Regions from separate parts of the Scandinavium sp. UTDF21-P1B genome, predicted to be linked through region 1. Evidence: predicted binding sites of a transcription regulator. Region 1 holds the regulator's gene; each other region holds the start of a gene.
The links. The regulator PurR, encoded in region 1, represses purine synthesis genes. The targets are predictions, from matches to a motif close to CANGCAAACGTTTGCNTG.

Region 1 (3,115 bases):
ATGGCGTGGCAATCTGGCCATTGCCGTGGATAACATCGTGCGCCCGGAGCGTACCCGGCAGCTGATTGTCGATTTCTACCGTCATTTCCAGGACGTGGAGCTGTGCGTTTTCCAGGAAGTGTTCAACGGCGTCTGGGATGCACTGTCGGACGGGCGAGTTGAGCTGGCGATCGGGGCAACGCAGGCGATTCCGGTCGGTGGACGCTATGCGTTTCGCGATATGGGCATGCTGAGCTGGAGCTGCGTGGTGTCGAATCAACATCCTCTGGCTCAAATGCCGGGACCGCTGAGCGACGAGGTGTTGCGCAACTGGCCTTCTCTGGTGCGCGAGGATACCTCCCGCTCTTTGCCTAAGCGCATCACCTGGCTGCTGGATAATCAGAAGCGTATCGTGGTGCCGGACTGGGAATCTTCTGCAACGTGCCTTTCGGCAGGGCTGTGCGCCGGAATGGTGCCAACGCATTTTGCACGGCCTTACATCGATAGCGGCGAGTGGGTGGCATTGGATCTTGAGAACCCGTTCCCGGATGCGGCATGCTGCCTGACGTGGCAGCAAAATGATATGTCCCCGGCCCTGAGCTGGCTGCTGGAGTATCTTGGGGACAGCGAAACGCTAAATAAAGAGTGGCTGCAGGAGCCGGATTGACCGGCTCCGCACAGAGATTAGCGGCGGTAATCGCGGAACGGGCCGTCTGCCACTGAACGGCGCTCGATCAGGCGTGGGTGGACCTCAATGGACTGTGACTCTTCGCGCTTGTTGACGATTCGGTCCAGCAGCATATCGAAGGCGGCTTCCCCAAGGGAATCCTTTGGCTGATGGATGGTGGTCAGCGCTGGGGTGAAGAAGCGAGCGTTGCGCACGTTGTCATATCCGATCACCGAAATATCCTGAGGCACGCGAAGGCCGTGTTCATCGGCGGCACAGAGTGCGCCCATCGCCATGATGTCACCGCCACAGAAGACCGCGGTAGGGCGTGGCTGTTGCGCAATCATCTGCTGCATGGCGCGGTAGCCGGATTCCGGTTCAAAGTCGCCCTGAACGATCCAGTTTTCCGGCACGGTAATTTGCGCTTCTTCCATGGCTTTCATGAATCCGGCCAGACGGCCAGCGCCGGTGTTGCGCTCCATTGGGCCTGGGATCACGCCGATATCGCGGTGGCCGCGTTCGACCAGGTAGCGCCCGGCAAGATAGCCGCCCTGGAAAGCGTTATCGATCACCGAGTCGGTGAAGTCGGCTTTGGCTTCACCCCAGTCCATCACGACCATCGGAATATGGCGATACTCTTCCAGCATGTCGAGTACCGGCTGCGGATATTCAGAACACATCACCAACAGGCCATCGACGCGCTTTTGCGCCATCATAGAGAGATAAGCACGCTGTTTTTCCAGGTTGTTCCAGGCGTTGCCAAGAATCAGGGTATAACCCTTTTCGAAACAGTTTTTTTCAACGGCTTCAATGATTTCCGCAAAATAAGCCGCTTCACTGCTGGTGGCCAGCAGGCCAATAGTTTTGGTGTGATTGACCTTCAGGCTGCGCGCTACGGCACTTGGGGAGTAGTGCAGCTCTTTGATTGCCGCCCACACGGCGTTGCGTGTTTCTTCTGCGACAAAACGCGTCTTGTTAATAACATGTGACACGGTTGTAGTGGAAACGTTTGCGCGCTTCGCTACATCTTTAATTGTTGCCATTCGTTCTCACTCCAGACCCTTTCCTTACGCCTGATGACCGGCACGTAAACGTTTGCCTTTACACACCCTTAACACAATTCATTTGAATTGCGGTACGCCGGGATACGACACAGGACGACAGGAGGGGGTCAATGGCTGGTACGCTTTTAAATTAGCGTGGAATTTTGTCTGATTCTGAGGCAAAGGGGAAGAGAAAAATCGCTATGGCTCTAAAACCTGGAAGATTTTCAGCCTGAAGTGTGCAAAAATGAGCAGGCTCACTTTTGTTGTGGGGATAAAAAGGAGAATAATTGATGAGTACCGACCTGAAGCTCTCTCTGATGACCACTGTGATCGCTCTGGCACTCATTGTCGCCGCCGGGCTGACTGCGGTGTTACACTGATTTATCCGGAGGGAGAGTCCTCTTCCTCCATCACCACCCCCGTCTGATTGTTACCAAATTAGCAAAAATCTTTTGCCATTTTGTTTACTTCTGTTTTTTTGTGATTGATGTCATGCTTTTGACTTCTGTTGTCGTGCCCTTTACTGGAAAGGGTTAACCGGAGTCGTAACATGAAAATCAATTTTCCACTGCTGGCGTTGGCAATCGGCGCATTTGCTATCGGCACTACCGAGTTCTCGCCCATGGGGCTATTGCCCGTTATCGCTAAAGGCGTGGATGTTTCGATTCCCGTAGCAGGCATGCTGATCAGCGCTTACGCAATCGGTGTGATGGTTGGCGCGCCGTTAATGACTCTGCTGCTGTCACATCGCGCTCGCCGCAATGCGCTTATCTTTCTGATGGCGATTTTTACGCTCGGCAACGTGCTGTCGGCTATTGCACCGGACTACACCACATTATTGCTCTCTCGCATCATCACCAGCCTTAACCACGGTGCTTTCTTTGGTCTGGGATCTGTTGTGGCCGCGAGCGTGGTGCCCAAACACAAGCAGGCGAGCGCGGTGGCAACCATGTTTATGGGGCTGACGATTGCCAATATCGGCGGTGTACCGGCAGCGACCTGGCTGGGTGAAACCATCGGCTGGCGTATGTCATTCCTGGCAACGACCGGTCTGGGCGTGGTGGCGATGATGAGCCTGTGGTTCTCATTACCAAAAGGCACCGGTGGTGAACGTCCGAATGTGAAGCAGGAAATGTCCGTGCTGATGCGTCCCCAGGTTTTATCTGCGCTGTTAACCACCGTTCTGGGCGCTGGCGCGATGTTTACGCTTTACACTTATATCGCACCGGTGCTGCACAACATTACCTCAGCGTCGCCGCTGTTTGTTACGGCAATGCTGGTGCTGATTGGCGTTGGGTTCTCCATCGGTAACTATCTGGGTGGTAAGTTTGCTGACCGCTCGGTGACCGGCACGCTGAAAGGTTTTTTACTGCTGCTGATTGCCGTGATGGTGGCGATTCCGTGGGTAGCGCAGAACGAAATC
Region 2 (3,115 bases), on a different contig from region 1:
CTGCCGATATTTCGTATCCCGGTGAAGATGCAAAAAGTCTCTGCCGCTTCGCCGTTAACCCAAAAACCGAATCAGGCCCGCCGTCGTTTTCGACTTGGCGTGATTTTCTTTTTCGGCATGATCGGCTGGGCGCTGCTGACCGCATCCAGTCATCCTAAACTCGGCATCGCCATGCTGTTCGGCATCGGCTTTGGGGTGCTTATCGAACGTGCGCAGATCTGCTTTACGTCCGCGTTCCGTGATATGTGGATCACGGGACGAACCACGATGGCGAAAGCGATTATTTTTGGCATGGCCGCCAGCGCCATTGGCATCTTTAGCTATGTGCAGCTGGGCATGGAGCCGAAAATCATGTGGGCGGGCCCGAATGCCGTGCTGGGCGGACTGCTGTTCGGCTTTGGTATTGTTCTCGCGGGCGGCTGCGAAACGGGATGGATGTACCGGGCGGTTGAAGGGCAGGTTCACTACTGGTGGGTGGGCCTGGGCAACGTGATTGGCTCCACCCTGCTGGCCTATTACTGGGACGATCTCTCCCCGCTTGCCACCCACTGGGATAAAGTCAATCTGCTGGACACCTTCGGCCCTTACGGCGGACTGCTGGTAACCTACTGCCTGCTGGCACTGGCGCTGCTGCTGGTGATCGTCTGGGAAAAACGCTTCTTCCGCCGTCGCACTTCACTCCCCCGCAATGAGCAGGAGGCCGTATGAAAACGCTCGTTCCTGATTACCGTCTGGATATGGTCGGTGAACCTTGTCCGTATCCTGCCGTGGCCACGCTGGAAGCGATGCCGTCATTGAAGAAGGGTGAGATCCTGGAGGTGGTCAGCGACTGCCCGCAATCCATCAATAACATTCCTCTCGACGCCGCCAATCACGGCTATACCGTCCTGGATATTCAACAGGATGGCCCGACCATTCGCTATCTGATTCAGAAGTAGTCTTTTGCCCCCGCGAGTAAAAGTCGGGGGCAAATTACCGCTTTTCTCTGGCATATATCTCCCCCCGACTTTATCCGCGCAACCGTTTTCCTTGCCGGTTTTCCGTGCTATTCTCTGTGGCCTTCAATGCCGTGTGATCCACACCCACAGGAGTTTTAAGACGCATGTCTTCCCGCAACAATCCGGCGCGTATCGCCATCGTAATGGGGTCCAAAAGCGACTGGGCGACCATGCAGTTTGCCGCTGAAATCCTCGATACCCTGAACGTACCGCACCACGTGGAAGTGGTTTCTGCACACCGCACGCCGGACAAACTCTTTAGCTTTGCCGAAACGGCAGAAGAGAAAGGTTACCAGGTCATCATCGCAGGGGCTGGCGGTGCCGCGCATCTGCCGGGCATGATCGCCGCAAAAACGCTGGTGCCCGTTCTGGGCGTTCCTGTGCAAAGCGCCACCCTGAGCGGCGTCGACAGCCTCTACTCCATCGTTCAGATGCCACGCGGCATTCCCGTTGGTACGCTGGCAATCGGTAAAGCAGGCGCAGCCAACGCCGCTCTGCTGGCCGCGCAGATTCTGGCGACCCATGACGCTGAACTGCATCAGCGCCTGGCGGACTGGCGCAAAGCGCAGACCGACGAAGTGCTGGACAACCCGGACCCAAGGGGTGCGGCATGAAGCAGGTCTGCGTTCTTGGCAACGGTCAGCTGGGCCGCATGCTGCGCCAGGCCGGTGAACCTCTGGGCATCAGCGTGTGGCCGGTTGGCTTAGAAGCCGATCCGGAGGCGGTTCCCTTTCAGCAAAGCGTCATCACCGCAGAAATCGAACGCTGGCCGGAAACCGCATTAACCCGTGAACTGGCGCTGCATAAAGCGTTTGTGAACCGCGACGTTTTTCCCGTCATCGCCGACCGCCTGACGCAAAAGCAGCTGTTTGACAAACTCGGGCTGGCGACCGCCCCGTGGCAATTGCTGGCAGAAAAAGCCGAATGGCCTGGCGTGTTCGATCGCCTGGGCGAACTGGCTATCGTTAAGTGCCGCACCGGCGGTTACGATGGCCGCGGGCAATGGCGTCTGCGCGCCGGGGATACGGATCAGCTGCCGGATGAGTGCTACGGCGAATGCATCGTCGAACAGGGCATCAACTTCAGCGGTGAAGTTTCGCTGGTTGGCGCTCGTGCGCACGACGGCAGCACGGTGTTTTATCCCCTGACGCATAACCTGCACCAGAACGGCATTCTGCGCGTCAGCGTAGCGTTCCCTCAGGCGAATGTTCAGCAGCAGTCGCAGGCGGAAACCATGCTGGCGGCAATCATGAACGAGCTGAACTATGTTGGCGTGATGGCGATGGAGTGCTTCATCACTCCGGCAGGCCTGCTGATTAACGAGCTTGCCCCACGCGTGCACAACAGCGGGCACTGGACGCAAAATGGCGCATCAATCAGCCAGTTCGAGCTGCACCTGCGCGGCATAATCGGCCTGCCGTTGCCGCCGCCGGTGGTGAACAGCCCTTCTGTGATGGTCAACCTGATTGGTACCGACCTGAACTATGACTGGCTGAAGCTGCCGCTGGTGCACCTGCACTGGTACGACAAAGAGGTGCGCGAAGGCCGTAAGGTCGGCCATCTGAACCTCAACGACAGCGACACTGGCCGCCTGAGTGCAACGCTTGAAGCGCTTGTTCCTCTGCTGCCGCCTGAATACGCCAGCGGCATCACCTGGGCGCAGTCAAAACTTGCTTAACCTTTCTGGCCGGGGATTGATCTTCGCCTTCCCCGGCCTCCTCTTCCGCGCGTAAAATCCCCCTATGCTTTTTCATTAAGGATTTTTCCATGACTAATGGGACGGATTTCCGCGCCATTTTGCGTACCGGAACGCCCATCATCGACGTGCGTGCCCCCGTCGAAGTTCAGCAGGGTGCGCTGCCAGCAGCCATCAACCTGCCGCTGATGAACGACGAAGAGCGCGCCGCAGTCGGCACCTGCTATAAGCGTCACAGTGCCGAGGCTGCACTCAAGCTCGGTCACTCTCTGGTGAAGGGGGAGAAGCGCCAACAGCGCATCGGGCGCTGGGTGGAGGCGTTTCACCAACATCCTGAAGCTTATCTCTGCTGCGCCCGCGGCGGTCAGCGCTCGCATATTACGCAAGCGTGGCTGCGCGAAGCAGGTATCGACGTGCCGCT
Region 3 (3,115 bases), on a different contig from region 1:
GATTCGTATAAGAAGGTTTCACGGCGGCCCGCAGAGCGCCGCCGTGATGCAGGTCAGTTCTTCTCTGGCGGGAAGACCAGGTTCAGGATGATGGCGGTAATACCGCCCGCAGCGATGCCGGAGGAGAGCAGGTTTTTCAGCCAGTCCGGAGCGAACTGCAGGATCATCGGCTGCTGAGACACGCCAAGGCCGACGGCCAGCGACAGCGCGATAATCAGGATTGCGCGACGGTTCAGCGGCTCGCGGGAAACGATACGCACGCCGGAAGCGGCGATAGTGCCAAACATCACCAGCGTTGCGCCGCCAAGAACGGGCTCAGGGATGTGCTGCACGAAGCCGCTCACCGCCGGGAACAGGCCGAGTACGATCAGCATCAGCGCCACCACAAAGCCCACGTAGCGGCTGGCAACGCCGGTCAGCTGGATCACGCCGTTGTTCTGGCCGAAGCAGGAGTTCGGGAAGGTGTTGAAGATGGCTGAAACGCAGGAGTTCAGGCCGTTCGCCAGCACGCCGCCTTTCAGGCGCTTCATATAGACCGGGCCGGAGACGGGCTGCTCGGAAACGTCGGAGGTGGCGGTAATGTCGCCGATGGTTTCCAGCGAGGTGATCATAAACACCAGCATCAGCGGCAGCAGGAGGTTCCAGTCAATACCGAGGCCATAATAGAGCGGCGTCGGCACCATTATCATCGGGCTGTTGGTCGTCGCCGTTTCCGGCAGCATACCCATTACCCAGGCGGCGGCATAGCCTGCTGCCATGGCGATCACCAGCGAGGCGATGCGCAGGTACGGATTACGCTGGCGGTTCAGCACAATGATAATGGCCAGCACGATGCCCGCCAGCAGCAGGTTTTTCGGCGCACCGAAGCTGTGATCGGCCATTGCGGCGTAGCCACCACCGATAGACGTCAACCCCACCTGAATCAGCGACAGGCCGATAATCATGACCACCACGCCGGACACCAGCGGCGTGATGATACGGCGCGCCAGATGCAGCACGCGGGAAAGCGCCATCTCGGTGAAGCTCGCCAGCATCAGGGTGCCGAACAGCGCCGCCATCATCGTCGGTACGTCTGCACCGCCGGTTTTCAGCGCGGTGCCACCCATAATAAGCGGCGCGACGAAGTTAAAGCTGGTGCCCTGAATGGAAAGCAGACCGGAGCCCACCGGCCCCCAGGCTTTGATCTGAATAATGGACGCCACGCCTGAAGCAAACAGCGACATGCTGATGATGTGCTGCGTATCCTGCGCCGGTAAACCGAGCGCCTGGCAAATCAGCAGCGCCGGTGTGATCACCGCGACAAACATCGCCAGCAGGTGCTGGAAGGCGGCAAACAGCGTCTGTGGCAGCGGTGGGCGGTCTTCAAGACGGTAGATAAGCTCGCTGTTATTTTTCTGCGCAATCGGTTGCGCATTTTCAGCTTCGATGGTGTTCACTGACATTTTCAGAGGCAATCCCGTGGTGGAAAAGGGGGGATTTTAACGGACTGCCAGGCAAAAGCAAACGGTTGCCTTCAATAGACTAAGGATGAATAAGCCTACAGTCCTTTATTCTGCTTTTTCAGGTTCTGACGAAGGGCCGCCGCTTTGAGGGCTTATACCTGCTTTGTACTGATGCTGTCGATGTTTGGCTAATAAAAAAGCCGGGCGGTGCTGACGCTTGCCCGGCCTGCGATATCAACGCGATGTGCTGCTTTGCAGGCCCGGTAAGCACAAGCGCCACCGGGCATTCAGCCCTTGCAGCTACTCGTGATCTTCCCACGCCATCGCGCGTTTAACCGCTTTTTTCCAGCCGCTGTAGCGGTAGTTGCGCTCGGTGGTTTCAATCCCCGGACGGAACTCACGCTCAATCACCGCTTTCTCCTTCAGCTCGTCCAGATTCTGCCAGAAGCCAACCGCCAGCCCGGCGAGATACGCTGCGCCAAGCGCTGTGACTTCACGCACTTCCGGACACTCAACGCGCGTGCCGAGAATGTCTGACTGGAACTGCATCAGGAAGTTATTGGCAACCGCGCCGCCGTCCACACGCAGGGCGTGCAGTCGAATACCCGAGTCCGCCTGCATCGCTTCCAGCACGTCGCGCGTCTGGTAGGCGATGGATTCCAGTGTCGCACGAATGATGTGGTTGGAGTTCACGCCACGCGTCAGGCCGAAGATTGCCCCGCGAGCGTATGGATCCCAATACGGTGCGCCGAGACCGGTGAAGGCCGGAACCACGTACACACCGTTGGTGTCGTTCACCTTGGTAGCAAAATATTCGGAATCGAACGCGTCGTTAATCAGCTTCATTTCGTCGCGCAGCCACTGAATGGACGCGCCCGCCATGAACACCGCACCTTCCAGCGCATAGTTCACTTCACCGGCCGGACCGCAGGCGATAGTCGTCAGCAGGCCATGCTCGGATTTCACCGCCGTTTCACCGGTGTTCATCAGCATAAAGCAGCCGGTGCCGTAGGTGTTTTTCGCCATCCCTTCCTTAACGCACAGCTGGCCGAACAGCGCCGCCTGCTGGTCACCGGCGATCCCGGCGATGGGAATACGCGTGCCGCCTTTACCACCGATGTTGGTCTGACCATAGACTTCGGAGGATTTGCGCACGTCCGGCAGCATGGCGCGCGGGATATCCAGCGCATCGAGCATTTTGTCATCCCAGTCGAGATCGTGGATGTTGAACAGCATGGTGCGCGAGGCGTTGGTGTAGTCAGTAACGTGCACGCGGCCCTGGGTCATACGCCAGATAAGCCATGTGTCGACGGTGCCGAACAGCAGCTCACCGCGTTTGGCACGCTCGCGAGCGCCTTCCACGTGGTCGAGTATCCACTTCACTTTGGTACCGGAGAAGTACGGGTCGATCACCAGACCTGTCGCTTTGCGCACGTACTCTTCCATGCCATCACGCTTGAGCTGCTCGCAGATATCAGCGGTACGACGGCACTGCCAGACGATGGCGTTATAAATCGGCTTGCCGGTTTCTTTATCCCAGACAATGGCGGTTTCACGCTGGTTGGTGATGCCGATGGCAGCCACTTCGTCGGAGCTGATATCGGCTTTCGCCAGCACTTCAATCAGCGTGGAGCTTTGCGAAGCCCAGATCTCCATCGGGTCGTGCTCAACCC

Region 2: purE (5-(carboxyamino)imidazole ribonucleotide mutase) is a predicted target of PurR. The motif match lies at 1,014-1,031, and genes of this name have one in related genera.
Region 3: AB1287_RS15305 (NCS2 family protein) is a predicted target of PurR. The motif match lies at 1,497-1,514, and genes of this name have one in related genera.

The regions. Positions count from the first base shown of each region.
Region 1 is NZ_JBFLVD010000010.1:120,867-123,981, forward strand. Features, by position in the region: gene punR (DNA-binding transcriptional activator PunR) at 1-646, shown strand, start outside; gene purR (HTH-type transcriptional repressor PurR) at 664-1,689, opposite strand; gene AB1287_RS06230 (YnhF family membrane protein) at 1,983-2,072, shown strand; gene AB1287_RS06235 (MFS transporter) at 2,243-3,115, shown strand, end outside.
Region 2 is NZ_JBFLVD010000005.1:22,164-25,278, forward strand. Features, by position in the region: gene yedE (selenium metabolism membrane protein YedE/FdhT) at 1-708, shown strand, start outside; gene yedF (sulfurtransferase-like selenium metabolism protein YedF) at 705-938, shown strand; gene purE (5-(carboxyamino)imidazole ribonucleotide mutase) at 1,103-1,612, shown strand; gene purK (5-(carboxyamino)imidazole ribonucleotide synthase) at 1,609-2,676, shown strand; gene mnmH (tRNA 2-selenouridine(34) synthase MnmH) at 2,766-3,115, shown strand, end outside.
Region 3 is NZ_JBFLVD010000018.1:22,043-25,157, reverse strand. Features, by position in the region: gene AB1287_RS15305 (NCS2 family protein) at 54-1,442, opposite strand; gene glpK (glycerol kinase GlpK) at 1,743-3,115, opposite strand, start outside.